Regions from separate parts of the Actinoplanes sp. NBC_00393 genome, predicted to be linked through region 3. Evidence: riboswitches for the same ligand, from Rfam matches in the RefSeq annotation. Region 3 holds a riboswitch; each other region holds the start of a gene.
What was found. Region 3 has a riboswitch for S-adenosylmethionine ahead of OHA21_RS01205 (aminotransferase class V-fold PLP-dependent enzyme). Riboswitches for the same ligand answer to the same signal wherever they lie in the genome.
Positions count from the first base shown of each region.

Region 1 (10,054 bases), 1.9 Mb from region 3:
ACCATGAACAGGGCGGGATGACCGGTCCGGTCGATCGCCTCGCGGACCTCCGGGATCCGGCTCGTGACGCCGGTCGAGGTCTCGTTGTGCACGACCAGCACGGCCTTGATCGCGTGGTCCGGGTCGGCGGTGAGTCTGTCGGAGACCTGCTGGGGGTCTACACCGTGTCGCCAGTCGCCGGGCACGAAGTCGACCTCCAGGCCGAGGCGGCCGGCCATCTCCTGCCAGAGCGTCGCGAAGTGGCCGGTCTCGAAGCACAGCACTTTGTCGCCCGGGCTGAGCGTGTTGACCAGGGCGGCCTCCCACGCGCCGGTGCCGGAGGCGGGATAGATGACGATCGGCTGGGTGGTGCCGAAGACCGGCTGCAGGCCCTCCAGCACCTCGCGGGCCAGCTCGGCGAACTGCGGGCCGCGGTGGTCTATGGTCGGCGCCGCCATGGCGCGCAGCACGCGGTCGGGGGTGTTGGTGGGGCCCGGGATCTGCAGGAAGTGCCGGCCGGTGGAGACCATGCCGCGGCCACCCTTCGTTTGTCCTTCACTGTCCGAGATCGACATTGATCTATAGGTAAGCCTATAGTCGGGCCGGAGGCCACGATGTCGGTAGAACTCGTCTCGATCCTCATCCTCGCAGTCATCTTCCTGATCGCCACGGTCCGGCCATCGATCAACCTCGGTGCGCTCGCCATCGTGGCCGGCTTCGCCCTGGGCGTCTCCGTGCTCGACGGCGCCGACCTGGACGAGAAGGCCGACGCCGTCTTCGCCGGCTTCCCAGGCGAGCTGTTCGTGATCCTGGTCGGGGTGACATACCTGTTCGCCATCGCGTCGGCGAACGGCACAGTGGACTGGCTGGTGCAGAGCGCGATCCGGGCGGTGCAGGGCCGGATCGGGCTGATCCCCTGGATCATGTTCCTGGTCACGGCGCTGCTGACCGCGGTCGGTGCGGTAGTGCCGGCCTCCGTGGCGATCATCGCGCCGATCGGGATGGGGTTCGCGGTCCGCTACCGGATCAACCCGCTGATGATGGGCCTGCTGATCATCAACGGGGCGAGCGCCGGCGGTTTCTCCCCGATCAGCATCTTCGGCGGCATCACCAACGGCGTGGTCGAGGAGGCCGGCCTCCCCGGCAACCCGACGCTGCTCTTCCTCGCCTCGTTCTTCGTGAACCTGGCCATCAGCATCGTCGCCTTCTTCATGTGGGGCGGCCGCGAACTACTCGGCCGGCGTGTCGACCCGCCCTCCACCGCTTCTCCCTCTGCTTCCTCTTCTTCCTCCGCGCCTTCCTCGGGCTCTCCTTCCCCTGCGCCTTCCTCCGGCTCTCCTTCCCCTGCGCCGGATGAGCCTGGTGGCGGAACTGCGGTCCGCACCGAGGCGCCCGTCCCGACGCTGGACCGCAACCGGATCCTGACGATCGTGGGCCTGGTAGTGCTGACCGTGACCGCACTCTTCTTCGACCTCAACGTCGGCGTCGTCGCGATGACCGTCGCTCTGATCCTGACCCTGGTCTCACCTGCCTCGGCCAAGGACGCCGTCAACCACGTAGCCTGGCCGACCGTCCTGCTGGTCTGCGGCATCGTGCTCTACGTCGGCGTCATGCAGAGCATCGGCACCATCGACTGGCTCGGCGAGGAGGTAGCCACCGTGGGCACGCCGCTGATTGCCGCCCTGGTCATCTGCTTCATCGGCGCCGCGGTCTCCGCCTTCGCCTCCACCACCGGCATCCTGGGCGCACTGATCCCCCTGGCCGTCCCGTTCCTGACCGGTACCAATGCTGTCGGCGCCGTCGGCCTGATCACCGCCCTGGCGCTGTCCTCCTCGATCGTCGACTCCAGCCCGTTCTCCACCAGCGGCGCCCTGACCGTCGCCAACACCCCGGAGGACCGCCGCGACTACGTCTACAAGGGCCTGATGCGCTGGGGCTTCAGCATGGTCGTCATCATCCCCGTCGTCACCTGGCTGATCTTCGTAGTCCCCGGCTGGCTCTGACCGCACCACCCGAAACAGCGCTGAGCGTCAGCCAAGGCAGTCGGGCTGACGCTCACGGCTGTCTGCGCGGCCGGGAAACGACGCTGAGCGTCAGCTGAGGTAGTCGGGCTGACGCTCACGGCTGTTTGCGCGGCCGGGAGACAACACTGGGCGCCAGCCGGGGCGATGGGCTGGCGAGCCGCCGGCCGGGAGCGGAGCGAGGTGCTCGGCCGGCGGTGTGCGGTCAGCCCACCGGGAGGCCGTAGGGCATTCCGGTTACCGGGGCGGCGTCGGTGGCCAGCGCTGAGGCGATTGCGGCGGCTGCCGGTGGGTAGGCCAGCTCGCCCAGGCCGCCGATCGGGGCCGCGGATCGGACCAGCACCACGTCGATCTCCGGGCAGTCGCCGATCCGGGCCCAGGCGTAGTCGCGGAACGAGGACTGGACCACCGCGCCGTCACGGACTGTGATCTGGGCGCCGAGCACGGTGGAGAGGGCGTCGACGACGGCGCCTTCCACCTGGGCGATCACGCCGGACGGGTGGACCGGGATGCCGACGTCGACCGCCGCGGTGACCTTGCGGACCCGGCGGGTGGCGGGGTCGGCGGTCACCAGCACCGCGATCGCCGAGCCGTAGTCCAGGTGGCAGGCCACTCCGTCCGCCTTTCCGGCCCGCTCGGCGGCCGCGGAGAGGACGCCGTGCAGGCGCGAATCGGCCGGTAGCAGGCGGTGCCGGAACTCCACCGGGTCGTGGCCGCCGCGCCGGGCGAGTTCGCTGAGGAAGCACTCCTCGGCGTACCCGAACTGGCCCGCATAGACCGCCCGCCAGAATCCGGTCCGCAGCGGGGCCGGCCGTAGTGTGACCGTCACTTCGCCGGGTACGGCGTACGGAAAGTGATCTCCGCTGGCTTTGACCAGGGCTGGATTGCTGAACGGCGGGACGACGGTCAGCGGCCACGTCACCACCTGGTGCAGGCGCCCGGTGGGCAGGCCGGACGCGTCCAGGGTCGCGCTGAGCCGGTGCACCGACATCGGCCGGTACGAGTCGTGCCGCGTGTCGTCGTCCCGGGTCCAGCGCACGCTCACCGGTTGGCCCACGGCCCGCGAGCAGGCCAGCGCCTCCAGCACCGCGTCGGACTCGATGCGCCGCCCGAACCCGCCGCCGGCCAGCGTGGGCGTGACCTGGATCTGCGCCTCCGGCAGGGCGAGCACCCGGGCCAGCTGGGTACGCAGTCCGCCCGGGTCCTGCAGGGGCGCCCAGACCCGTACCCCGTCGGCCGTGACGTGCCCGGTCGCGTTCATCGGCTCCATCGGCGCGTGCGCCAGCAGCGGCAGCCGGAACACTCGTTCCGTATCGAAGTCTCCGGTGACCGGGGGCAACGCCGCCTTCAGATCGGCCAGCCAGGCGCGGCTGTCCGCGGCCGGACTGCCACCGGTCCAGGTGACGCGCAGCGCCTCCCGGCCACGCAGCGCCGTCGCGGTGTTCCGCGCGATCACCGCGACCCCGCCCTGCCCGGCGGCCGGCGCGGCGAGGGGCACCACGGCGAGCACACCGGGCAGGGCCAGCGCGGCAGAATCGTCCACCGAGGTCGCCTGGGCGCCGATCCAGGGCGGCCGGGCCACCACCGCGACCAGGCTTCCGGCCGGTGCGGACTCGGCGCCGTACCGGGCCTGCCCGGTGACGATGTCGCGGGCATCGGACCGCCCGGTCCGTGTCTTGCCGATCAGCCGCCACTGCTCCGGCGGCGTCAACGTGACCGGCACGGTGGCCGGGTCGATGGCAGCCGCCTCCCGGACCAGGGCCCGGTAGGGGAGCGAACCGTGCCGCAGGTGCTCGACCCGCCCGCGCCGGGCGGTGCACTCCGCGGCCGGGACCTGCCAGCGCGCGGCCCCGGCGGCGATCAGCAGGCATCGGGCGGTCGCCGAGGCGGTCCGCAGCGGGCCGGCGAGCTGCCGGCTCGAGGTGGAGTTCTGCACGCCCTGCGGCCCGTACCTCGCCGTGTCGCCCGGCGCCTGCTCCAGCGCGACGTCGCTGACCTCCACAGCGAGTTCCTCGGCAACCAGGACCGCGGCCATCGTCCGTACCCCCTGGCCGGTGTCCGGTTTCGGAACCGTGACCACCACGCGCCCCCGATGATCGACCCGCACGAACACGGTCGGCGCCAGTTCGCTTTTCACATCCGGGATGGGCACCGCCACGACCAGAGCCGCCCCGAGCAACGTCCGCCGGGTGATCATCGCTGCCCCCGGGCGATCTCGGCGGCCCGGCGCACGGCCGCCCGGATCCGCGGGTACGTCCCGCAGCGGCACACGTTGTCCTGCAGCGCCGCGTCGATCTGCGCGTCGTCCGGGTCCGGAACCTCGGCGAGCAGCGCCACCACCGTCATGATCTGCCCGGCCTGGCAGTAGCCGCACTGCGCCACGTCGAGCTCCAGCCAGGCCCGCTGCACCGCGTGTTCCCGCAGCCCTTCGATCGTGGTGATCCGCTCGCCGGTGGACTCGGCCACCGTCCGGACGCAGGGCCGCCCGGCCGCGCCGTCGAACAGCGAGACGCAGGACCCGCACGCTCCGACGCCGCACCCGTACTTCGGCCCGGTCAGCCCGAGCTCCTCCCGCAGCGCCCACAGCAGCGGGGTGTCGCCCGGCACGTCCACCACCCGGCGTTTGCCGTTGACCTGCAACCGGTATCGGCCCAATTTCCCCGCCTCCATCGACGTGCGCCCATTGTTCCGTCCGCTGACCATGGACAATACTGCTAGGCGTGGTAAAGGAAACAGCGTTTCGCAGCGACCGGGCGCTGCTCTGGGGCGTACCCGGTGTGGCTCTGCTGACCGGTCTGGTCTGGCTGCTCGGCCAGACCCTGGAGGTCAGCTTCCGCCCCGACCAGGGCGCCAGCTGGTACTACTGGCAGCTCCCCGAACCCACCGCGTGGACCCGGCTGTCCGCCTGGCTCGGCTACGCCGCCCACCAGATCGTCTCGTGGGGCCTGATCTGGTACGCCCAGACCCACACCCGCCGCTGGACCGCCGGGCTCAAGCCGATCAACGTGGTGGCCCTGGCCGCGAGCCTCGGCTTCGTCGCCCTGCACGCTTTGCAGACCAAGGTCTTCTACGACGGCCTGGCCCAGGACGTGTCGATCTTCAGCTCGCAGGGCTCAGTCGTCCTGCTACTGGTCGTCGTCCTGCTGATGGAGAACCGCCGGCGCGGCCTGGTGGCCGGCAAACGCGCCCCCATCCCGGCCACCGTGCTGGATTTCGCCCGCCGCTACCACGGTTACCTGTTCAGTTGGGCGGTCATCTACACGTTCTGGTACCACCCGATGGAAGGCACCAGCGGCCACCTCATCGGCTTCTTCTACGTGTTCCTGCTGCTGTTGCAGAGCAGCCTGATGTTCACCACCGCCCACACCAACCGCTGGTGGACGCTCAGCCTCGAACTGCTCGTAGCCGTACACGGCACCCTCGTCGCCTTCATGAACTCCGGCCCCGGCGGCGCCTGGCCCAAGTTCCTCTTCGGCTTCCTGGCCGTCTTCGTGATCACGCAGATGCACGGTCTGGGCCTGTCCGCCCGCACCCGCTGGCTCTTCCTGGCCACCTACCTTGCCGCGCTCATCACGGTCTACTCCGGCCGCAACCTGGCCGCCATCCACGAGGTCCTGCGCGTTCCGATGGCCGAATACCTGCTGCTGGCCGTACTTGTCCTGCTTCTCTGGCCGATAGCGCTGGCCACCCACCACTTCAGCCGCCGCCGGCGCCCCAGCGCCGACGATCCGGCACCCTTGCAGCACACCAGCTGAGCATTTCCCGGTACGCCTACCCGTCTTGCCTCGACCGCGTGCCACTCCAGCCCCCAGCGCGCCCACCTGTGGGGCCGGTCGAAGCGGGTCTCACCGTCGCCTGTCTTGTGCGAAGGTCCGCGACCGGCCGGCCGCTGCCCGCTGGCGGGGCCTGCGCGCGATCCAGCGGGACCCGCGTGGCTTGACGTGGCCACGTCACTGGCGAAGGTCTCGGCTGCCCGGGCCCGCGTCGACCGTGACGAACGGTTGCCCGTTGTTGTCGATGCGGTGCACGACCTGGCGGTCCCGGAACGCGATGTGCAGGTCGAGCCGCCAGGTGTAGTCGTTGTCGGCGCCGATCGCGCGGACCCGGATCTGCTCGGAAGCGCCCGGCGCCAGTTCCCGCTCCAGCGGTTCGGTGGTGAACGCGTCTGCTGTGGACGTCGCCCACAACGCCTCGTTCTCGTTGAGGTTGACGTGCAGGAAGGCGGCGGGCGTCCGCTCATCGTCGCGGCATCCGAAGACGTCGACGGCCTGCGGTGGCGTCCGGTCCGCGACCACGTCGGCGCCGGCCAGCAGCAGCGGCTCGGTGTGGGCGCCGATGGTCACCACGAACTCGGTGATCTGATAGTCACGGCCACCGTTCTGCTGCGCCCACGGCGCGGTGCCGCAGCCGTCCGGCGTGTCGTCGACCGTGCCGGCCGGGAAGGCCCACAGCCGGTTCCCGGAACTGCTGTCGGGCTCCACCGCGATGGTGAACCCGACGGGCAACTGCTCCTCCGCCCGGAAGTACCGGAAGTAGACGAAGGTCCCCGCCGCCGCCACCAACACCAGCGCGGCAGCGGCCGCGACCCAGGCCGTGCGTACCCGATTCCAGGCCACGGCTCACCCCCCGTCCCCGCGCCATTGTGGACAGCCCGTACCCCGACCGGCAAGGCGATCGTGCTAGTTTCGCCTCCAAGGTCATGAGTGTCAGCGCCAAGCCCCGGCTCGCTGGCCGGCAACCCTCCTGCGTGGGTGGGGTGCCCCGGGTGATGACCGGGTCCGCCGCATCCCGCGCCGGGCAAGCCGCGAACGGAGGCCGTCGTGTCCTTTCCCGCTACCCTGACCGCGCCCGTCCTGCAGGGCCGCCGCGTCCGTCTGGAGCCGCTCGACCGCCGGCACGCCGCCGACCTGGCCGCGGCTGCTGAGGAGGACCGCGGCTCGTACCGGTTCACCTGGGTGCCGTCGGCCGCCGAGGTGGACGCCTACATCGACGCGCAGCTGGCCAGGGCGGCAGCCGGGAAGCTGCGGCCGTACGCGCAGATCGACACCGGCACCGGCCGGGCTGTCGGCGCCACCGCGTACTGGGATCCGCGTCCCTGGCCGGACGGGACCGGCCTGTGCGCGGTCGAGGTCGGCTTCACCTGGCTGGCCGCGTCGGCGCAGAGCACCGGGCTGAACACCGAGGCGAAACTGCTGCTGTTCGGGCACGCGTTCGAACAGTGGCGGGTGGCCCGGCTCGACCTGAAGACCGACGCCCGCAACCGCCGGTCCCGGGTCGCGATCGAGAAGGTCGGCGCCCGCTTCGAGGGGGTGCTGCGTTCCTGGTCCCGCTCGTGGGCACCGGGTGAGGACGGCCTCCTGCGCGACTCCGCGATCTTCTCCATCACGGCGTCGGAGTGGCCGGCCTGCCGCGCCCGGCTGGAAGCACGCATTGACGTGGTGTGATGCGATCGGGTCATGCCGGCCCGCGGGGAGCAGCTCTACGAGTGCGGGCTGCTCACCGGGCCGGCCGCGATCGCCGAGGCGAAACGCCTGCAGGGCCAGGCCTTCGTGCGGCACGGGCACCTACCGCCGCAGGCGCTGACCGCGCAGGGCTGGCTGCCGTGGCACGACCGGATCGATGCGGGCCGGGTGCGGTGGTTCGGCGCCTACAGCGCCGCCGGCGACCTGGCCGCCGTGGCCCGGAAGATCAGCAGCGATGGTACGGGCGCCGGCTACCCGGCGTGGGGCGAGGTCAGCGGCTTCACCGAGCGCATCCGGGCGGCCGGCCGCGACTGGCACGGGACCGCGGACTTCCTCGACGGTCGGAGCTGAGGATGACCACGCTGTTGTGGGACGTCTACGCCCGCTGTTACGACGTGATAGAACGACTTCAGCCGTACCGGAAAATGGTCGGTGAATTGATGGCCGAGGTCCCGGAAGGGCCGCGCCGTGTCCTGGACGCCGGTTGCGGGACCGGCAATCTGACGCGCGCGGTGCGGGCCAGGAATCCCGGCGAGATCGTGGCGGTCGACCTGTCGCCGGTGATGCTGGACCGCGCTCGCCGAAAGAAGCCCCGGGTCACTCACGTGCGCGCCGACCTGAACGGCGATCTGGCGGAGTTACGCGGCCGATTCGATGTGATTCTGTGCGGCAACGTTCTCTATGCGCTGCCTGATCCCGCGAAGACGGTTGCCGTTCTGAAGGGCCGATTGATGCCCGGCGGCCGGCTGATCGTGACGACGCCGCGGGCCGGCGCCGGCGTGAAAGCCATTCTCGGCGAGCATGTACGGGAGCGCGGAATCGTCTCGCTGTGGCGCATCATCCTGCCGCTGCTGTTCGTCGGTGTGATCAACGCTCGACTGCTGGGCAGCGATGCCCACCACTTCTTCACTCGCTCGCAACTCAGCGAGCTGCTGGGTACCGAAGACATTCGTACTACCTACAGCGACCAGGCCTGGCTGGCGGTCTACCGCGCCATCTGAAGCGTTTTCGCTGTTCAACGCCTACTACTGCATGTCTCCGGGTACCCTGGCTCGGCAACTACCTTGACAGTCATAGTAGTGCGACCTACCTTGTACTTCGGGAGGTGCGGAGAGATGAGCACGAGCAAGATCACCTCAGATCTGCTGCGTGGCAACACCGACACGATGATCTTGCGGTTGCTGTCCGAGGCGGACCGCTACGGCTACGAGATCGTCAAGTTGATCGCCGAGCGCTCGCAGGGTGAATACGAGTTGAAGGAAGCCACGATGTATTCCAGCGTCCGGCGCCTGGAGGCCGACGGCGACATCACGTGGTATTGGGGCGACGAGTCGCAGGGCGGCCGCCGCAAGTATTTCCGGATCACCGACAAGGGCCGGGACACCTACGCCCGGAACAAAACCAATTGGGAGTACGCGAAGCGCGTGCTCGACACCTTGATGTGAGGGAGGCGAATCGATGAGCGACAGGCTGAACGAGTACGTGGACGGCGTTTTCGCCCCCTACGAGGGTGCGAAGAGCATCGACGAATTGAAGGCGGATCTGCTGGCCGATCTGCAGGAGCGGTTCCGGGACCTGAAGGCCGAGGGCAAGGACGACGCGACCGCTTTCGAGATGACCGTCGACAGCATCGGCGACATCGAGCAGACCGTGCGGGAGGTGTCGAGTCTGTCCCGCTCGCTGGAGCGGCAGATGGTGACCCGGTTCGACGCGAGCGACCTGAAGGAGAGCGATTTCGCCGGCGTCGTGGCCCGCGACGGGCGGTTCGAGGCGAGCGCGCTGCGCGGCTCGGACTTCTCGGGTGCTGACCTGACCGGCAGTTCGTTCCGGGCCAGCGATGTGGCGGACGCCAACTTCGACGGCGCCAACCTGACCGACGCGAACCTGACGGCTATCGAGCTGGCCCGGGCCAGTTTCCGCCGGACCGTCATGGTGCGCACCGATCTGAGCACGTCGGGGCTGGCCGACGTCCGGTTCGTCGACGTGGTGCTGACCGACGTCAAGTTGAGCAAGACGGACCTGCGGCGGGTCACGTTCGAGGGGTGCACCTTCACCGGTGTCGACTTCTCCTACTCCGACCTGCGCGGGCTGAACCTGGACGGGGCGGCCTTCACCAGCGTGAAGTTCGAGTTCGCAGCGGTCGGCAACGTCTCGTTCCGCGGCGCGACCTTCCGCGACGTGTCGTTCCGGGCCTGGAGCCGGAAGTTCCGGAACGCCATCCGCACCGTGAATTTCGACGGGGCGCGGATGGACAAGCTGACCTACGCCGGGCTCAAGGGCCTCGGCGCCAACCTGTCCAACGTGACTGTCTCCTAGGGGAGCGGAATGCAGACGATGGAATCGGCGATCCGGGTTTCCGGAGTGCACAAGTCCTACGGCAAGCTGCCGGTCCTCAAAGGTGTGAATCTCGAGGTCAAGCAGGGCAGCATCTTCGCGTTGCTCGGTTCCAACGGGGCGGGAAAGACCACGCTCGTGCGGATCCTCGCGACCCTGCTGAGACCGGATGAGGGCACGGCCACGATCAACGGGTTCGACGTCGTGTCCCAGCCCCGGCAGGTCCGCGGATCGATCAGCCTGACCGGGCAGTTCGCG
Region 1 covers NZ_CP107942.1:2,221,031-2,231,084, forward strand. The annotation lists gene OHA21_RS10120 (pyridoxal-phosphate-dependent aminotransferase family protein) at 1-509, opposite strand, end outside; gene OHA21_RS10125 (SLC13 family permease) at 594-1,982, shown strand; gene OHA21_RS10130 (xanthine dehydrogenase family protein molybdopterin-binding subunit) at 2,206-4,197, opposite strand; gene OHA21_RS10135 ((2Fe-2S)-binding protein) at 4,194-4,703, opposite strand; gene OHA21_RS10140 (hypothetical protein) at 4,721-5,755, shown strand; gene OHA21_RS10145 (hypothetical protein) at 5,951-6,616, opposite strand; SAM riboswitch class IV at 6,696-6,810, shown strand; gene OHA21_RS10150 (GNAT family N-acetyltransferase) at 6,821-7,444, shown strand; gene OHA21_RS10155 (hypothetical protein) at 7,457-7,813, shown strand; gene OHA21_RS10160 (class I SAM-dependent methyltransferase) at 7,816-8,463, shown strand; gene OHA21_RS10165 (PadR family transcriptional regulator) at 8,578-8,907, shown strand; gene OHA21_RS10170 (pentapeptide repeat-containing protein) at 8,921-9,778, shown strand; gene OHA21_RS10175 (ABC transporter ATP-binding protein) at 9,788-10,054, shown strand, end outside.
Region 1: linked by a shared signal. The riboswitch ahead of OHA21_RS10150 (GNAT family N-acetyltransferase) and the one ahead of OHA21_RS01205 (aminotransferase class V-fold PLP-dependent enzyme) in region 3 are both predicted to bind S-adenosylmethionine.

Region 2 (10,054 bases), 3.9 Mb from region 3:
CACGTTCACCTACGTGCTCACCGACGACCTGGGACGGACCGACACTGGCGCGGTGACGATCACCATCAACGGGCCGCCGGTGGCGGTGGCGGACACGGCGTCGACCGGCCCGGCGGCGCCGGTGACCATCCCGGTCGCCGGGAACGACACCGACCCGGAGGGGGATGCGCTGACCGTCGTCTCGGTGGGGACGCCGGGACACGGCACCGCAGGACTCAACGCGGACGGGAGCGTGTGGTACGCCCCGAGCGCCGCGTTCGCCGGTGTGGAGACGTTCGGGTACGACGTACGCGACACCCTCGGCAACCGCGCCACCGGCCAGATCACCGTGACCGTGGCGAACGCGCCGCCGATCGCCCGGCCGGACGAGGGCGGGGTGCTGACCGGCCGCACCGTCACGATCGACGTGCTCGCCAACGACAGCGACGTCAACACCGGCCAGACGCTCGTCATCGCTTCACCCGGCTCGCCCGGGCACGGCACCGCGACCGTGTCGGGCGGGCGGATCCGGTACACCCCGGCGGCCGGCTGGCTCGGCCGGGACACCTTCGTCTACACGGTCAGCGACGGCGCCGGCGGGCTCGGCACGGCAGTTGTCGGGGTGACCGTCAGCGACGGGCGGCCGGTGGCCGTAGCGGACTTCCAGGACACCCCCTACCGGCGTGCGGTGATCGTGCCGGTACTCGCCAACGACGTCGACCCGGCCGGGTCGCTCACCGTCGTCGCGGTCACCCAGCCGGCACGGGGCACCGTGACGTACGGGGCGCGCACCGTCACCTTCACCCCGCCGGACGGCTTCTCCGGTCCGGCGGTCTTCGGATACACCGCCCAGGACGATGCCGGGCAGCGGGTCACCGCGAACGTCACGATCACCGTCGACGCGCCGCCGAAGGTGCCGGACCGGGCGACGGTCACCAAGCCCGGCGACCCGGTGGCCGTCCCGCTCCCGGTCGCCGACAACGCCGGCCGGCCGGTCACCATCGTCTCCGTCGGGACGCCGGCACACGGCACCGTGGTCCTGAACGCGGACGGAACCGTCACCTACCGGTCCAATCCGGGGTTCTCCGGGACCGATACCTTCACCTACACGGTGGTCGACGCGTTCGGGAACGCGGCTGAGGCGACGATCGTCGTGCTGGTCGGCGACCCGCTGCCGCCTCTCCCGACGCTCCCCCCGACCAGCGCGCCGACCCCGCCGCCGGTCACCACCGCACCGACGCCGGCCCCGCCCACAACGACGCTGCCGCCGGCGAGCCCGCCGGCCACGACGCCGACGCCCACGACCCCGCCGTCAGCGCCGAACCCGCCGAACCGGATTCCGCTGGTCGCGGCCGACGCCACGATGGTGACCGCCGGCGAGCGGGTGACGTTCCAGCCCCTGCGGAACGACTCGGACCCGGACGGCGACCCGCTCACCATCGTCGACTTGGGTCTTCCGGCACACGGCGAAGCGACCGGGAACGCCGCGGGCGAGGTCACCTATGTCCCAGCAGCGGGCTTCACCGGGGTGGACACCTTCACCTACACGATCGGCGACGGCCGGGGCGGCACCGCCACCGGAACCGTCACGGTGCACGTCACTGCGGCCCGCGACCTGCCCCTCACCGGGCACGACGTGCTCGTCGTGGTCCGATACGGCGCGGCCGCCGTGCTCACCGGAATCGCCCTGCACTGGCTCGCCGGCCGGCCCGAACCCCGGCGGGAGCGCTGAACCGGCCGGACCCCGGCGGGAGCGCTGAACCGGCCGAACCCCGGCGGGAGCACTGAACCGGCCGAACCCCGGCGGGAGCGCTGAAAAGGGCGGGCCGCCGAGGCGACCCGCCCTTTTCAGGTGTTACTGATGGACTCAGAAGTCCATGTCACCGCCGCCCGGGGCGCCGGCCGGAGCCGGGGTCTTCTCGGGCTTGTCGGCCACGACGGCCTCGGTGGTGAGGAACAGCGCGGCGATCGACGCGGCGTTCTGCAGCGCCGAGCGGGTGACCTTGGCCGGGTCGATGATGCCCGCGGCCAGCAGGTCCACGTACTCACCGTTGGCAGCGTTCAGGCCGTGGCCGGCCGCCAGGTTGCGCACCTTCTCCACCACGACGCCGCCCTCGAGGCCGGCGTTCACGGCGATCTGACGCAGCGGGGCGTCGAGCGCGACCTTGACGATGTTGGCACCGGTGGCCTCGTCGCCGGTCAGGTCCAGCTTGTCGAACGCGGTCTTGCCGGCCTGCACCAGCGCGACGCCACCACCGGGGACGATGCCCTCCTCGACGGCCGCCTTCGCGTTGCGAACGGCGTCCTCGATGCGGTGCTTGCGCTCCTTCAGCTCGACCTCGGTGGCCGCGCCGACCTTGATCACCGCAACACCGCCGGCCAGCTTGGCCAGGCGCTCCTGCAGCTTCTCACGGTCGTAGTCGGAGTCCGAACGCTCGATCTCGGCGCGGATCTGGTTGACCCGGCCCTGGATCTGCTCGGCGTTGCCGGCACCGTCGACGATGGTGGTCTCGTCCTTGGTGATGACGACCTTGCGGGCCTGGCCCAGCAGGGACAGGTCAGCGGCGTCCAGCTTGAGGCCGACCTCTTCGCTGATGACGGCGCCACCGGTCAGGATGGCGATGTCCTCCAGCATGGCCTTGCGGCGGTCACCGAAGCCCGGGGCCTTGACGGCGACGGACTTGAAGGTGCCACGGACCTTGTTCACCACCAGGGTCGCCAGGGCCTCGCCCTCGACGTCCTCGGCGATGATGATCAGCGGCTTGCCCGACTGCATGACCTTCTCGAGGACCGGCAGCAGGTCCTTGACCGCGGAGATCTTGCTGTTCGCGATCAGGATGTAGGGGTCGTCGAAGACGGCCTCCATGCGCTCGGCGTCGGTCATGAAGTACGCCGAGATGTAGCCCTTGTCGAAGCGCATACCCTCGGTGAGCTCGAGCTCGAGGCCGAAGGTGTTGCTCTCCTCGACGGTGATGACGCCTTCCTTGCCGACCTTGTCCATGGCCTCGGCGATGATCTCGCCGACCGTGGAGTCACCGGCGGAGATGGAGGCGGTGGAGGCGATCTGCTCCTTGGTCTCCACGTCCTTCGCGAGCTGCGAGAGACCCTCGGAGACGCTCGCCACCGCGGCCTCGATGCCCCGCTTCAGGGCCATCGGGTTCGCACCCGCGGCGACGTTGCGCAGGCCCTCACGGACCAGGGCCTGGGCGAGAACGGTCGCCGTCGTCGTGCCGTCACCGGCCACGTCGTCGGTCTTCTTGGCGACCTCCTTGACCAGCTCAGCGCCGATCTTCTCGTACGAGTCCTCGAGCTCGATCTCCTTGGCGATGGATACACCATCGTTGGTGATCGTGGGGGCGCCCCACTTCTTCTCGAGAACCACGTTGCGGCCCTTGGGACCGAGGGTCACCTTGACCGCGTCGGCGAGCTGGTTCATGCCCCGCTCGAGGCCCCGACGAGCCTCCTCGTCGAATGCGATGATCTTGGCCATACGGCGTTGTCCTCCCGGACATCCGCGGCGCCGGGCCTGTTCGGCCCCGCTCTCCGCACGTTGAGGAACGTCTGTGGACGTCACCACCTGGCGATGTGACGTCCTCAGGCCGAGCCGGATAGCCCGCGACGACCGGTTCCGTGCCCCGGCGCCGATGGCGACGCCGCGACCGGAACCCCACCGTCCCGACCTGCTGGCACTCAGCAGGCGCGAGTGCCAATCACTTGTTTAGCACTCTCCGATGGCGAGTGCAAGAAACCCCATCTTCCCGCGAAACCCTCGAACAGGCCGCGGTTTCCCGGCAAAGATCTTGAGGCCCAGGTCGGGCGTCCTCTTTACGCCAAGCCGGTTGCCGCGACGCCGTCCGCCCGGTAGTGAGAACCACATGGAGAACTGGACCGTGCGCCGGGTCATCCCCGAGGACACCGGGCGGATGCGCGCGCTGCGCCTGGAGATGCTGGCGGACAGTCCCCTCGCCTTCCTGGAGACACTGGCCCAGGCGGCCGCCCGTCCGCACGAGAACTACCGGCAGCGGATCCGGCAGTCCGCCACCGGCCCGGAGACGGCCCAGTTCATCGCCGACCCGGGCGGGCCGCTGATCGGGCACGCCGGCGGGACCACCGTCCCGGACGAGCCGGGTTGCACCGTGGTCTTCGCGGTGTACCTGACTCCGGCGTACCGGGGTGGCAAGGTGCTCGCCCAGCTGATCGACGCGGTGGCCGACTGGTCCGCCGCGGCCGGGCGCAACGAGCTGATGCTGGAAGTGGTGGTCGGCAACGATCGGGCCGTCCGGGCGTACGAAAAACTGGGTTTCACCGACACCGGGGTCCGGCTGCGCCACCCGACCGTCCCGGCGCTCGCCGAGCTGCAGATGCGGCGGAGGATCTGATGCGGCATCGCACGCGCACCTTCCTGACCACGATCAACGGGACCACCGGCGCGGGCCTGCTGCTGGCGCTGCTGTCCGGGGCCCGGGTCCGGCGCGGCCGCGACGGCATCATCATCGCCGAGGGATACCGGCTGCGGGTGCCGCCGAACTCGTGCTTCACGGTCGGCTCGGTGATCCTCACCCGGCGCACCGCGGACTGGCTGCTGGCCGAGGAGCGGGCGGCGCTGCTGGCCCACGAGAGCCGGCACGCCGGCCAGTACGCCGTACTCGGACCGCTCTTCTGGCCTGCCTACTGGCTGGCCTGCGGCTGGTCGTACTCCCTGACCAGGTCCTACGGCGTCCGCAACTTCTTCGAACGCAGGGCCGGGCTGAAGGACGGCGGCTATCCCGAGGACCTGCCGCTGCGGCCGTGGGCGGCCCGCTGGAAGCGGCGGTAGGAATTTGGTCGGGAGGACGGACGCACCACTGCCTCCGCATGGGTCAGCACTGGGGTCGTTGGGTCCCTCGGAGATTGTCGCCAAGCTCAGGTGAGGGGCCTCGTACGGCGTCGCGTCCTCCCGCGTCATGCATCCTGCCGATCCGGAGATCGGATCGCAAGTCCCTCCAGGAGGGAATCTTCGACAACCGGCTGACAGCCGGTTACACAGAGCTATCCCAGCAGGCCAGCTTCGCGGGCTCCACGCAGCGACGGTTTGATCGTGTGTGTCGGTCCAACCTGGCCGGCAACGGCGTCGAGAGTCTTCAGACCCTCGCCGGTGTTGTAGACGACGGTCTCCTTCGCCGGGTCGAGCTTGCCACTCGCCACGAGCTTCTTGAGCACGGCGACCGTGGTGCCGCCGGCGGTCTCGGCGAAGATGCCGGTCGTCTCGGCGAGCAGCCGGATGCCCTCGCGGATCTCGTCGTCGTCGGCGAAGTCCATCCAGCCGCCGGTCCGCTTGACCGCCTCGATCGCGTACGGCCCCGCGGACGGGTCGCCGATGTTGAGCGACTTGGCGATGCCGGTCGGCTTCACCGGGGTGATCACATCGGTGTCGTTGTGCAGCGCCGTGGCGATCGGGTTGCAGCCGGCCGACTGGGCGCCGAACACCGTCCAGCCGCCCTCCGGCGCCTCGACCAGTCCGATCTCGACCAGCTCGGTGAACGCCTTGTCCACCTTGGTGAGCAGCTCACCCGAGGCCATCGGGATGACCACCTGGGCCGGGATGCGCCAGCCGAGCTGCTCGGCCACCTCGTAGCCCAGCGTCTTGGAGCCCTCGGCGTAGAACGGCCGCACGTTCACGTTGACGAACGCGGTGTCCTCGAACTCGTCGGTCTCGACCAGCTCGCTGCACAACCGGTTCACGTCGTCGTAGGAGCCCTCGATGGCGACCAGGCCCCCGCCGTACACCGCGGTGGTGATGATCTTGCCCGGCTCCAGGTCGGCCGGGATGAAGACGATGCTCGGCACACCGGCCCGGGCGGCGTGGGCGGCCACCGAGTTGGCCAGGTTGCCGGTGGAGGCGCAGGAGAACCGGGTGAAGCCCAGCTCCTTGGCGGCGGTCAGGGCCACCGAGACGACCCGGTCCTTGAACGAGTGCGTCGGGTTGGCCGAGTCGTCCTTCACGTACAGCGGGGCCTGCAGGCCGACCGCGGCGGCCAGGGCCGGTGCGCTGACCAGCGGGGTGAGGCCGGGGTTGAGGCTCACCCGGGTGGCCGGGTCCTGCCCGGCGGGCAGCAGCCCCGCGTAACGCCAGATGTTCTGCGGGCCCGCCTCGATCTGGGCCCGGGTGACCCGCGCGAGCGACGCCTCGTCGTAGGCGACCTCGAGCGGGCCGAAACACTCGTAACAGGCGTGCTGCGCGGCCAGCGGGTACTCCGCGCCGCAGGCACGACAGACGAGGCCACGAGCGGGCGAGGTGGTGGTAGCGCTGGGTGCGTTGACGGTAGACGTCATCGAGGCCTTCCCTCTCATCTTTCCCCGCGGCGACCTGCCGAAACGGGGACGGAATTAGCACCTGCTCACGCGGCGGCCTCGTCATCGAGACATGCGTGGTGGTTGCCGGGGCGTCAACGGGCCGTATCCCTCAGCCCCTCTGGATGAGGTATTCAGTTGTTTCCCACACCTTACGACGAGATTCCGTGAACGCCATCACGAGTTCCCGAGGTGTGAGCGACTTCCCTCTCCCCGGCAGGCTGTCCCCCAACCAAGATCAATTCAAGATCAGAATGTCGCATCCGGGTGCCGGGTACAGGCCGTCGCTCCCGCCGAGGGCCCGGCCCGGCTCGCTGGCCGCTACGCGTCCAAACCGCTCCCCGCCCCGGGCGACCTGGGTGCCTGGTTGCGCTCACCCCAAACCCCACCCCACCCGCCCTGCCTTCACCTCAGCCCAGGCGTCTAACCGGGCTGGCGTAACCAGCGTGAGCTACGGCCCGGGGGTGGCTGGCCGCCGGCGGGGCGCCGGGGACGGCGGTGGGACGGTCAGGAGGTGACGTCCTTGCGGGTGAAGCGGTAGAAGGCCAGCGACCACAGCAGCGCGGCGTAGACGACCGCTGAGATCGCGCCCTTGGCCAGGTCCTCGGTCTGGACCGGGGTGGAGAGGATGCCACGCCAGGCGTCCGTGTAGTGGGTGGGCAGGATGTTGCGGATGCTGCCCAGGGCGGTGATCTGGTCCAGGATGCTGGAGAGGATCCAGAGCATCACCGCACCGCCGACCGCGCCCAGGGCCGCGTCGGTCAGCACCGACAGCAGGAACGCCAGGCCGGCCACGACCAGCAGGGTCACCGCGAGGTACGCCAGGATGCCCAGCAACCGCAGCAGTCCCTCAGCGGGCGGGATCTCCGCCGCGATGGTGCTGCCCAGCGGCCCCCAGCCGTAGCGCACGGTGCCGATCAGCAGGCCCGTGCCGGCGAGCAGGAGCAGGGCGAAGAGCGAGTACCCGGCGGCGACGATCAGCTTGACGCCGAGCAACCGGGCCCGCGGCACCGGGATGGCCAGCAGGTAGCGCAGGCTCCCCCAGCTGGCCTCGCTGGCCACGGTGTCGCCGAAGAACAGGGCGACCACCACGACCAGCAGGAACCCGGCCGACACCGCGAGGCAGAACAGCGTGAAGTTGAGCCCGCCCGAGGTGGCCAGGTCGGCGATGCTGCTGAACGCGCCACCGCCGTCGCCGTCCTCGTCGCCGCGGTTCTCGCCGCCGAACTCGAAGGCCAGCAGGATGATCACCGGCAGCAGCACCATGAACCCGAGAGCGAGTTGGGTGCGGCGGCGCGAGGCCTGCCGGCGTACCTCGGCCCAGATCGGCAGGGTGCGCGACGGCCGGTAGCCGGCCGCGGCTTCCAGCGTGCTCATCGGTCCCCACTTCCTCGGGAGTTGTCGCCGACCAGCGACAGGAACGCGTCCTCCAGGCGGCGGCGCGGCACCAGCCGGTCCACCCCGATGCCGGCCTCGACCAGGGAGGCGACCAGCTCGGAGCGGGCGGTCCCGTTCATGTCGACGATCAGGCCGCTGGCGCCTTCCGGCTTCACCGACCGCACGCCGAGGTCCTCCAGGACGCGGGTGGCGGCCGGTACGTCGGACACGTCGAGCTGCACCGACGGCGACTCCCCGACGATCTCGCTGACCGGCCCGGACGCGACGATCCGCCCCTTGTTGACCACCACGGCGTGGGTGCAGGTCTGTTCCACCTCGGCGAGCAGGTGGCTGGAGACGAGCACGGCCCGGCCGTCGGTGGCGTACCGCTGGAGGACCCGGCGCATCTCGGCGATCTGCGGCGGGTCGAGCCCGTCCGTCGGCTCGTCGAGCACCAGCAGTTCCGGCAGCCCGAGCATGGCCTGGGCGATGGCGAGCCGCTGGCGCATGCCGTGGCTGTACTTGCGGGTCTTGCGGTGCACCGAGTCACCGAGGCCGGCGATCTCCAGAGCCTCGTCGAAGCGGGCGTCCGCCCACGGCCGGCCGGTGGCCTGCCAGTACGCCTTCAGGTTCTGGTAGCCGCTGAGGTGCGGCAGGAAGCCGGGCCCTTCGACCAGCGCGCCGACCCGGGACAGGATCGGCGCGCCCGGGACCAGCCGGTGCCCGAAGACGTGGATCTCGCCCTCGGTCGGCTGGGTCAGGCCCATCAGCACCCGCAGCGTGGTGGTCTTGCCGGCGCCGTTGGGCCCGAGCAGGCCGACGACCTGCCCCCGCTCGACGGTGAAGCCGATCTCCTGGACCGCCACGAACCCGTCCCCGTACGCCTTGCGCAGCCCTCGGACGACGAGCGGGGTGTCCGCGTACTCCTCGGTGACGGTGACGTCGCGCCGCCGATGCCGAACCCGGTTGACCAGCAGCAACACGACGAGGCCGAGCAGGAGCACACCGACGACGGCGGCCAGGACGTACCACCAGATGCTGCCGGGATCGGCGATCGGCGTACCGGTCAGCGTCGGCAGGACCAGGGCCGGCTCCACCGCGACGGTGTACGTGGCGGGCTGCGCGGGCGTGAGGAAGGCCTGGTCAGAGGTGGCGACCGCCACGCGTACCGAATGTCCTGCCTCGATCTGGCGGACGATCGCCGGAAGCGTCACGGTGACCGGTTCGGCGTCGGCGATGTCGGCCGGCAGGCCGGTGAGCCGGACCGGCGCCACCAGGCCGGCGCTGAGCGTGGCCGTGCCGTTCGCGTCGACGTCGTAGAGCTTGACGAAGACGACCGCCTCGCCGGTCGGCGACGCCGCCCGCAGGCGGACCGTCGGCGAGCCGGCGACCTCGACCGGGCCGGTCAGCGGCGCCGACTGGAAGACGGCGTGCTGACCCGCGACGTCGAGCGCGACACCGCCGCTGAGCAGCGAACTGAGCCGGCTGGTGAGGCCGGGCATCGAGGAGATGGCGCCCGGGTTCCCGTTCGGCGGGTTGGCGATCGGCTGCGCCGATCCCTGCAGGGTGATCTCGGTGCTTCCGGTGCCGGCCAGTCCGGGGTACGCGTCAGCGGAGTACCCGTTGGTGACCAGACCTCGGTCCAGGGCGCTGAAGCCGGCCACCCGTGACCAGGTGAAATCGTCGGCGGGCGCCTCGCCCTCGCCCTTCAGGTAGTGGTCGAGCCACTGGACCGTGAGGTATTTGAGGCGATCCGAGTCCGAGGTGGGCCCCTCGCCGCCGTCGTGGCCGCCGGTGAACCAGGCGACCCGGACCGGGGTGCCGGTCGCGGCGATGCCCTTGGCGTTGGCGTCCGCCTCGGAGAGCGGGAAGAGCGTGTCGACGGCGCCCTGGATCAGCAGCGTCGGCGCTTTGATCTTGTCGAGGACCGTGGCCGGGCTGGATCTGCGCAGCAGGGCGAGGGTGTTCTCGTCCGGGATGCCGGTGGTGGCCATCTGCAGGTACGCCTTGCAGATGTCCTCGGCGAACCGGCCGCAGGCGGGATCACCGGTCATCTCGGCAGGCGGGGCGCCGGCGCCGAGCGCGGCATCCGACAGCGAGGCGGTGCCGTTGCCGAAGAAGTAGCCGGCCCAGCTCTTCTTGAAGACACCGGCCGCATCGGTCGCCGCGGACTGCGGGACCAGGGCGGTGCCCAGGTCGTTCCAGGTGATCTGCGGGACGATCGCGTCGACCCGCTGGTCCTGGCCGGCCAGCAGCAGGGCGAGCGCGCCGCCGTACGAGCCGCCGACGACGGCGACGCGGGGGTCGCCGGATCCGTCGGTGGTCACCTCGGGCCGGGCGGCCAGCCAGTCGAGCAGGCCCTGGGCGT
Region 2 covers NZ_CP107942.1:7,852,918-7,862,971, forward strand. The annotation lists gene OHA21_RS36370 (Ig-like domain-containing protein) at 1-1,711, shown strand, start outside; gene groL (chaperonin GroEL) at 1,847-3,469, opposite strand; gene OHA21_RS36380 (GNAT family N-acetyltransferase) at 3,855-4,358, shown strand; gene OHA21_RS36385 (hypothetical protein) at 4,358-4,795, shown strand; gene thrC (threonine synthase) at 5,008-6,291, opposite strand; SAM riboswitch class I at 6,303-6,441, opposite strand; gene OHA21_RS36395 (ABC transporter permease) at 6,817-7,686, opposite strand; gene OHA21_RS36400 (alpha/beta fold hydrolase) at 7,683-10,054, opposite strand, start outside.
Region 2: linked by a shared signal. The riboswitch ahead of thrC (threonine synthase) and the one ahead of OHA21_RS01205 (aminotransferase class V-fold PLP-dependent enzyme) in region 3 are both predicted to bind S-adenosylmethionine.

Region 3 (10,054 bases):
TTCGCTTGACGGGTCACCCTTACGGACCTATCACGCGGTGGACGGGCCGGTCATCACCGGCACGGGTGAACCAGCGTCGAGAAGCCCCTCAAGAGTGTCTGCGGTGTTCGGCGCGTAGAGCGCGGTGGGCGGGCACAGGCCGGTGATCTCGAGCGCCTGGCGGACCGGGCCGTGGGCGCCGGTGACCTCGAAGCCGTGGCCGGTGCGCAGCGCCCGGGTGTACGCCACCAGCAGCACCTCGATGCACTCGCTGCCGATCGAATCCACCTCGGTCAGGTCGACGAGGACGGCGACGCGGCGGGACCGCTCGAACGCCCGGTGCAGGGAGCGGCGCAGCTCGGGATGGGCGGCCCGGTCGAGGCTGCCGGTGACGCGCACCCGCACGGCCGGGCCGGCCGGGGTGGTCTCGCGGCGGGTCTCACAACGCACGTGTTCCATGGGTCTGGTCTATCGGGACGATGTGTACGAATCGCGAACACGAGGTAATCCGGCGACCATGAACCGCCCTGAACTGCCCTTTCAACTTTATGGTTGACAGGTGACCCGGGCCACGCCTAGGGTAGTTTTCAACCAACCAGTTGAAACGAGGGTTCGATGCCGGCGGACACGTTGACCCGGGTCTTCTCCGCACTCGCCGATCCGACGCGCCGCGACATGGTGGCCCGGCTTGCCGACGGGGACGCCACGGTGAACCAGTTGGCCGAGCCGTACCGGATGTCGCTGCAGGCCGTCTACAAGCACCTCAAGGTGCTGGAGGACGCCGGTGTGGTGAGCCGGCCCCCGGGCCCGCAACCCCGGCTGGTCCGACTGGAGACGGAGGTGTTCGACGAGATGGACGCCTGGATCGAGCTGTACCGGGAGCGCGCCGAGCGGCGCTACCGCCGACTGGACGCCGTGCTGGAAGCCATGAAGAGCGAGCCGACGAATCGGGAGAAGGACGATGACCAAAAACGTTGAGGCAGCGATCGAGGCCGACCCCAAGCTGCCGATCATCCGCATCACCCGCGACTTCGACGCCACGCCGGAGCAACTGTTCCGCGCGCACACCGACCCCGATCTGTTCGTGCTGTGGAACGGTCCGGACTCGGTGGAGAACAAGATCGACTACTGGGACGCCCGAACCGGCGGTAGCTGGCGCTACGTCTCGAGCCGCATCGGTGATACCAGCGGCGAGGAGTTCGCGTTCCACGGCAGCTTCCACGAGGTGCGGCCCGGCCTGATCGTGCAGACCTTCACCTGGGAGGGCATGCCGGACGGGGTGTCGCTGGAGACGCTGCGGTTCGAGGACCTGGGCGACGGGCGGGCCCGGCTGCACGCGCAGTCCCTCTGCGACAGCTTCGAGGGCCGCGACGCCTGGCTGCAGAGCGGCATGGAGGTCGGGGTCAACGACGGCTACGCCCGGCTCGAGCAGCTGGTCAAGGACGGGAAGATCTGAGTTCGGCCCGGCGACCGCCCCGGCAGGACCGGGGCGGTCGTCTGCGCGTACGTCATCGGATCAGATCGTCGAAGACCGCGCCGCGGTCGAAGGCCATGGCGTGCGATCGCGCGCGTTTCTCCAGGTCGGCCCGCTCGTCGCCGGTCATCTCCAGGACCACCCGGTCCACCGCCTCGGCGAGTCCGGCGATGTCGCCGGCGTCCACGATCACCGCGGCGTCGCCCACCGCCTCGCCGGTGCCCCCGGTCAGCGTGGTGATGATCGGGCCGCCACCGGCCAGCGCCTTCTCGGCCAGCGCGATGCCGAAGGTCTCGACGAAGTCCGGTTCCGGCTTGGTCGGCAGGGCGTACGCGGCACATCCGGCCATCAGCAGCGGCTTCTCGTCGTCGTCCACATCGGTGAGGAAGACGATCCGGTCGTCCTCCTTGGCCATCGCGCGCACGTGTTCCAGCGCCGGCCCGGTGCCCGCCACCACCAGCTTCACGTCGTCCCGGCAGCGCATCTGGCCGTACGCGATGACCAGGTCGTAGATGCCCTTGGCCCGCGCCACCCGGGACAGGAACAGAACGTACTTGTCGCGCTGCAGCCCACGCCGGGCCAGCGCCGCGTCCACCGTGTCCGGGTCGATCCCGAGGAACGCCGACGAGTTGATCGGGGGGTAGCTGACCATGACCCGCCGCCGGCACTGCTCGGCGAAGGCGGTGCCGCAGTTCGCGTCCACCTCCTCGGCCGAGGCGATGATCTCGTCGCGGGTGTACTCGGAGACCGCCACCACCTCGTCGCTGGCCAGGAACGTGGTGAGCAGCACGGTCGCCGCGCCGAACCGGCCCTCGCGCAGGCAGTTGCGGATCACGTTGGTGACGTCCGAACCGACCGCCTTGGCGATGGTGTGCACCTGCGGGCCGAAGCCGGCGGCCCGGGCCGCGGTCACCGCGTCGTTGATCACCTGGGTGTGCGGGACCAGGTACATCGAGAGGCAGACCGTCGGCACCCCGTCGGCGAGCAACTCCACCAGCCGCCCGGTGAGCCCGGCCAGGTGCCGCCCGTCCGGCACCCGGTAGTCGCCGACCGCCTCGGGCCGTTCCACGGTGATTCCCGGGCTGTACGGCAGTAGCCGGTCGAGCGGCTTCAGCGGCAGACCGGCCTCCTGCAGCGCCGGGATCGGCCAGGTGAGCAGCCGGACGTCGTCGAAACCCCGGGTGAGTGCCACCTCGGCGAGGTTGCGCGCCTCACCGGAGTGTCCGCAGATGACCGGGTCGGCGCGGACCGCGATGACGAGGCGGCGGGTCGGTCGGCTCATCGTTCGCCCTTCGGGTGGAGGTTGGGAAGCGACGGCGGCCGGGACCGGTGACCCCAGGTGGAGGGTTCCGGGCCGAGCCGCAGGTGCAACCGTCCGCCGTGGTGGACGTCGGCCGCGGTCAGGTGGGTGCGGTCCAGTGGCCTGCCGTTGAGGGTCGCGGACTGGACGTACTGCGGGCGCGGGTCCCGGTCGATGCCGTCGACGCCGATCGGGGTGTCCCGGTGACCGCTGGTCTCGATGACGAACTCACCGCCCTCGACGTGCAGGGCGGCCCGCTCGAAGGCCGGGGCGTTGACCAGGAACAGGTTCTGCCCGGCCACCGGGAACAGGCCGAGGGAGGCCCAGACGTACCAGGAGCTGAGCCCGCCGGAGTCGTCGTTGCCCGGCAGGCCACCGGGTCCGGTGCCGAACTGCCAGGTCAGTGCGGCGTGCACCACCTCGGCAGTGCGGTCCGGGCGGCCGGCGTAGTGGTAGGCCCAGGGCGCCTCCATGTCGGGTTCGTTGTTCAGGCCCTCGAAGCGGTTCAGGGCGTACCCGGCGGCCATCTCGGCGGGCTGCGGGCCGACGCCGGGCTGCTTGACCGGGTCGGCGCCGTAGCCGAAGAACCGGTCGAGGCGGTCGATGAACGTCTCGTCGCCGCCGGCCAGGGCGATCCGGGCGGCCATGTCGTGCAGCAGCCGGAACGAGTAGTTCCACTTGCCGCCCTCGTAGAACTCCGAGTCGCGCAGCAGGCCGGTGGCCGGGTCGAAGGCGTTCACCCAGTGGCCGGCGCGGCGTTCCAGGTCGGCGGCGAGGCGGTGGTCGTTCAGGGCGCGGGCGAGCTGGGCGGTGCAGTGGTGGGCGTACGCGAGGTCCAATGTGTGCGTGATCGGGTGCACCACGCCGTGCTCGAAGAAGTCCTCGCCGTAGAGCCGGCGCAGATCGTCGACCATGTGCACCAGCGCCCAGGTCCAGTCGATGCCGGGCCGGCGCAGCGCGTGCGCGTCGGCGAGGGCGGTGTGCGCGAGGGCGCTGGCCTGCCGGAAGAACCGGTCGGCGCCGCGGGCCATCCGGTAGCCAATCGGGAAGTTGCCCTCCTCCTCGCACACCCGGATCAGCGATTCGAGCAGGTCGCCGTGGCGTTGCGGGGTGATCGCGGCGAGCAGCGGCAGCTGGGTCTTGTAGATGTCCCACATGGTGCAGATGTCGAAGGCGTACGGGCCGGAGTTGGGCCACATCGGGCTTTCGTCGTCGGCGATGCACGGCTTGATCAGCGAGTGGTAGAGGGCGGTGCCGAACACGGTGCGGCGCGACCGGGTTCCGCCGTCCACCTGGACCCGGCGCAGATGGTCCTGCCAGCGGGCCCGGGTGCGGGTCCGCACGGACTCGAAGCCGGCGCCGCATTCGCGTTCCAGGTTCGCCCGGGCCTGGTCGCCGCCGCGCAGCGAGAAGCCCATCCGCACCTCGATGCTCTGCCCGGCCCGGACCGGCCCCATGAAGATCATCCCGAAGGGGCGCAGCGTGGTGTGCCGGATGCTGTCGAAGTCGAGACGGGTGCCGCCCGGGATGAGCCGCCGGTCGTACCAGAGCATCTGCCGCCAGCCGGGGCTGTCCACCTCGATGAAGACCGACAGCGGCACGCCCTCCATCACCACCGTGCCCTGCGCCCGGCCGTATCCCATGCTCTCGGCCTGGGCGCGCAGCGGGACGGTGCGGCCGAGGTCGATGGCGAGCCCGCCGCAGGACAGGTCGACGACCACCCGGGCGCTGTCGTGGTCCGGGAAGGTGTAGCGGTGGACCGCGACCTTCTCCCCCACGGTGATCTCGCAGCGCACCCCGGTGTTCAGGTTGGCGGCGTAGTAACCGGGTTCGGCCTGCTCGTCCTCCAGCGGCCAGGACTGGCCGAGGTCGTCGAGCGGCTGGACCATCGGGGTAACGCGCACATAATTGTAATATTTCCGAATTGCCCCAGTTCCGGACTGCTGGAAGTGGGTGAACCCGGAGGCCTGCAGCCGGGGGAACATCTCCTCGGGCACGCCCTCGGTGTTCTTGGCGTACCGGCCGTACCCGGTCGGGTAGGCGCCGGAGTACGCGCACGCCGAGACCATGCCCAGCGGTGACGTGGCGCCCGGGTGGGTGTTGCCCACCTGCGGTTTCGGCCACCACCAGGTGGCGGCGAGACCGTGTGCGCGAGGCAGCTCGGTGGCCGCGGTGCCGATGAAAGGATCTACGTCGTCAAGGATGGCCGGAATCTAACCGGCCAATGCGCTCCCGGTGGTTTCCGCCAGGTGAACACCACTGGCGGGTGATCGCAGCATCCGGTCGAAATCGGGCGCCGGCAGCGGCTTGCTGAAGAAATAGCCCTGCACCGCCGGGCAACCCGCGGCCTGCAGCGCGTCCCAGTCGGACCGTTCCTCGACGCCCTCGGCGATCGTGGACATGCCCAGCGAACTGGCCAGCCACAGCACCGCCGAGATGATCGAGGACTTGCGGCCGTCCTCGGCGAGCCCGGCCACGAACGAGCGGTCCAGCTTGACGATGTCGGCGGGCAGCGACTTGAGCCAAGTCAGCGAGCTGTAGCCGGTGCCGAAGTCGTCCAGGGCGATGCGTACGCCGAGCTGCTTGAGCGCGGCCAGCCGCTCGCTGACGTCGACCGTCGAGGACAGCAGAGCGGTCTCGGTGATCTCCAGGACCAGCCGGGACGGGTCGAGGTACGGCACCGCGGCGAGCGCCTCGGCCACCTTCGGGACGAAGTCGGGTTCGGCGAGCTGCCGCGGGCTGACGTTGACCGACACGTAGCCGAGCCGGTCCGACCAGTGCAGCAGGTGCTCGATCGCCGAGCGCAGCACGTGGTCGCCGAGCGGCACGATCAGCCCGGTCTCCTCGGCTGCGCCGACGAACGTGTGCGGACCGAGGATGGCGCCGTCGGGCGTACGCATCCGCACCAGCGCCTCGGCGCCGATGATCCGGCCGGTGACGGTCGAGACGACCGGCTGGAACCACAGCGGCAGGGTGCGGCGGGGGTCAGCGGCCAGGGCCTGGCGCAGCCGCTGCTCGGCGGCGAGACGCTCCTGCACCGGGATCCGCAGCTCCTCGGTGAAGACCTCGAGGCGGTTGCCGCCGGCGCGCTTGGCCGCGTACATGGCGGTGTCGGCGGCGAGCACGGCCTCGTCCACGGTCGCCGGACCGAACGCGGTGGCCACCCCGACGCTGAGCGAGAGCGGCTGACCGGCCAGCGGCTCGTTCAGGCAGGCGAGGATGCCGTTGCCGACGCGCAGGCCGGTGCCGGCCGGGCCGGGCAACGCGACGATGAACTCGTCACCGCCGAGCCGCGCGATCAGGGCGCCGGTGGGGACGACTTCGGTGAGGCGTACGGCCAGCGCCCGCAGAACATCGTCCCCGCTGGTGTGCCCCGACCCGTCGTTGATCGACTTGAAGCGGTCCACGTCGAGGTAGATGACGCTGACCGGCTCCGCGCTGGCGGCCAGCATCGCGGCCAGGTCGTGCTCGAACGCCTTGCGCGACAGCAGCCCGGTCAGCGCGTCGTGGCGTACCTGATAGCTCAGCTCGGCCTCGTGATCACGGACCGCGGTGACGTCGAGGCAGTTCACGAAGATCATCCGCAGCCGGCCGTGCCGGTCGTGCAGCCCGGTGCTGTGCACCTGCACCCAGATCATCGAGCCGTCGTCGACGCGCCGGTAGCGGTGCGTCACGGTGACCGGGTCGGCGTGCCCGGAGAGCGTGTCGAACAGCTGGGCGGCGGCGTCGTCGACCGGGCGGATCGGCAGATCGGCGACGGAGAAGCCGGCCGGCAGCTCGGCGGGCAGGCGCAGCCATTCCCGGTACGCCGCGTTGGTGCGCACGAACACGCCGTCCGGGCCGATCATCGCCATCGGCACCGGCGTCTCGTCGAAGGCGACGCTGAGCTGGGCCTGGCTCTCGTCCAGGTTCTCCTGGGCGCGGGCCTCCTCGGCCTCGGTCAGCCGCCAGGACACGATCTGGAAGCCGGCTGCGAACAGCACCGCGACGCCGTGCAGCAGCGCCCAGATCAGCGGGTGCGCGAACGCCTTGTCGTGGTCGTAGGTGTGGTCGCTGAACAGGCTGCCGAACACCCCGTGGTGCAGGGTGGTGGCGACCAGGAACGCCCCGAACGGCGCCCAGTCGCGGTAGAGGGCGAGCGCGGCGACCGCGATGAAGAAGGTGAAGTGCGCCTCGGTGAGGCCGTGGCTGAGCGAGACGAAACCGGCGCAGGCCACCGTGAAGCCGAGCGCCACGGCGACCGAGCGCAGCCGCCGCGAGCGCAGCCGGGCGGCCGCTGCGATGGCCGGCAGGACCAGGCCGTCGGTGAGCAGCAGCGTGGGCGCGTGCTCGTCGCCCTGGAACACCCCGAACACGGTCAGCAGGACCATGGCGACGGCGAGCAGCACCGTCAGCAGCCGGTGCCGGCCCGCCCAGTCCTCGTCTCGTAGCCCGCCGCCGGTCGGAAGCCGGTCGCGCAGCCACCCCATCCAGGTCACCACGTAGGCAGCATCGGCGGTCCCGGTGGGCCGGTGCAGGATCCGCCGGGTAGCGGCTCAGGTGCGAAGTGCCGCGGCCAGGCCGGTGAGCAGACGGTCCACGTCGTCGGCGGTGCTGCCGAGGCCGAAGCTGACCCGCAGCAGACCGGTGGCCGTGGCGCACTCGCGGGCTTCGGCGGCGCCTGCCCCGGCGGCGCCTGCCCCGGCGGTGCCTGCCCCGGCGGCGCCTGCTTCGGCGGCGCCTGCTTCGGCGGTGCCGATGAGCCGCCGGACCAGCGGGTGCGCGCAGAACTGGCCGGCCCGCACGCCGATGCCGTGCTCGCGGCCGAGGCGCTGGGCGATGGCGGCCGGGTCGTGGCCGGGCAGGTGCAGCGAGACGATCCCGACCCGCGGCTGATCCGGGCCGAACACGCTGACCTCGACCGCCTCGGGGATCGCGCGCAGCCCGTCGCGCAGCCGGCCGAGCAGGGCCTGTTCGTGTGCGTGCAGGGCGTCGCGGTCGGCGGTGATCAGGGCGGCGCAGACCGCGGCCAGGGCGACGGCGCCGAGCAGGTTGGGGGTGCCGCCCTCGTGCCGGGCCGGGCCGGTGGCCCAGGTCAGGTCGTCAGGGCGGTCGCCCACGACGGCGCTGGCGCCGCCGCCGGCCAGGTAGGGTTCGGCGGCGTCCAGCCAGTCGGTGCGGCCGGCGAGCACGCCCGCGCCGAACGGGGCGTACAGCTTGTGGCCGGAGAAGGCCAGATAATCCGCGCCGAGGTCGGCGAGCGAGACCGGGTGGTGCGGGGCGAGCTGGGCAGCGTCGACTATGACGCGTACGCCGTACGCGTGCGCCACATCGGCCAGGCGCCGAACCGGCCACACCTCGCCGGTCACGTTGCTCGCGCCGGTGACGGTGAACACGGCCGGCCCCGTGATGCCGCGCAGCGCCCGCCCGCGCAGCACCCGGTCCAGGGCGGCGACCGCCTCGTCCGGCGACGCCGGGGTGGGCAGGCGCAGCACGTTCGGCCAGGGCAGCAGGTTGGCGTGGTGCTCGCCGTCGAACTGGATCGTGGTGGTGCCCGGCGGCAGGGCCCGGGCCAGCAGGTTCAGCGCATCCGTGGTGTTCCGGGTGAAGATCACGCTGTGGTCGTCGCCGGCGCCGGCGAACTCGGCCACCACGTCGCGGGCCAGCTCGTAGGCGATCGTGGACGCCTGCGACCGTACCCCGGTGCCCCGGTGAACACTGCCGTAGCGCGGCAGCAGCTCGGCCACCGCATCGGCCGCGGCCTGCGCGCAGGGCGCCGACGCCGCGTAGTCGAGGTGCGCGAAACGCACCGTCTCACCGCTGGGAAGTTCAACCTTGAGATCGTCGCCGACGATGTCGAGAGATGGCATGACCGCGCCTCCACGGGTTCGCCGTTTGCCGATGTCGGGTGACATCGGCCCGGTCCTCACCCGGGGCACCCCGTCGCGAACGGAAGGGTTGCCGGCCAGCGAGCCGGGGCTTCGCGCTGGCACTCATGACCTGCTGGGCACGGTAGCAGACGTGGCTATCGTTGGCGCATGACGATCTTGTTCCGGGACGAGTGGGAGCGGTGGCACGCCGGCCACGAGCAGCGGCGCGCCGCCCCGCACGGCTTCCTCGCCATCACCGGGCTGCACTGGCTCGACGCGACCCCGCAGCGCATCTCCGGCGCGCCCGGCGAGTGGAGCAGCGGCCCGGACGGGGTGACCGTGGCCCTGGGCGACGGCGAGCAGCTGACGCTCGACGGCGCGCCGATCACCGGAACCCACCGCTTCGACCCGATCGAGGAGCGGGGCGACGTCACGGCCGGCTACGGCGACGCGGTGATCGAGATCGCCCGGCGCGGCGGCCTGGATGTCGTCCGTCCCCGGCACCCGTCCAATCCGGTGCTGACCGCCTACACCGGCACCCCCGCCTACCCCGCCGACGAGAAGTGGGTGGTTCCGGCCCGGTTCGTGGCCTACGCGTCGCCCCGCCCGACCCCGGTCGGCTCGGTGGCCGAGGGCATCGAACACGTCTACGAGTCCCCGGGCGTCGTCGAGTTCTCGATCGGCGGCCAGGACCTGTCGCTGATCGCCTTCAACGGCTCCGGCCCCGGTTCGCTGTTCGTCCTGTTCACCGACGAGACGTCCGGCCTGACCACGTACGCCGCCAACCGCAGCCTGTTCATCCCCCGCCCGCCGACGACGGCGCGGTCGTGCTCGACTTCAACCGGGCCACGAACCTGCCGTGCGCCTACACCGAGTTCGCCACGTGCCCGCTGCCGCCGGCCGGCAACCGCCTGCCGGTAGCTATCGAGGCAGGCGAACAGAAGCCGCGCTACTGATCTGGGGCTGCCTGCCGCCGCTCACGACTGCTACCCGGCCCGGGAACCCACCCTGCTGGCGGCTCGCACCACCCGGCCGCCACTCAGACGCGTTTCGCGGACGGTGAAGCATGCCTGAGCGGCGGCTCGCGTTGCCCGGCCGCCGCTCAGGCACGCTTCGCGGGTGACGAGACATGCGTGAGCGGCGGCCCGCACCCCCAGCCGCCGCTCAGGCACGCCTCGCCGGGACGGCAGCGCGGTGAGCGGTGGGGAGTCCGGGGTCGGCTCGGCTTCCCGGCCAGGCATGACCGAGTACGTGCTGGGCTGACCGCGACAACGTCCGCCACCGCCGCTGAGTTCATCGACGCCGACGATTGATTCGGGGAAGATCACCCCGATCGGTCGATATCTTGGGGCTCATGGACGATCTCGATGTTCGATCGCTCAGCCAGGACGTCGATCGTGCGACGTCGGACGCCGGGACCGCGACGGCCTCGCCGGGGAGCCGGTTGGTGCG
Region 3 covers NZ_CP107942.1:276,425-286,478, reverse strand. The annotation lists gene OHA21_RS01235 (STAS domain-containing protein) at 31-438, opposite strand; gene OHA21_RS01230 (ArsR/SmtB family transcription factor) at 595-957, shown strand; gene OHA21_RS01225 (SRPBCC family protein) at 941-1,435, shown strand; gene OHA21_RS01220 (glycosyltransferase) at 1,488-2,735, opposite strand; gene OHA21_RS01215 (glycoside hydrolase domain-containing protein) at 2,732-4,957, opposite strand; gene OHA21_RS01210 (putative bifunctional diguanylate cyclase/phosphodiesterase) at 4,967-7,234, opposite strand; gene OHA21_RS01205 (aminotransferase class V-fold PLP-dependent enzyme) at 7,289-8,602, opposite strand; SAM riboswitch class IV at 8,619-8,733, opposite strand; partial or broken gene OHA21_RS01200 (DUF1684 domain-containing protein) at 8,771-9,558, shown strand; gene OHA21_RS01190 (M20 family metallopeptidase) at 9,957-10,054, shown strand, end outside.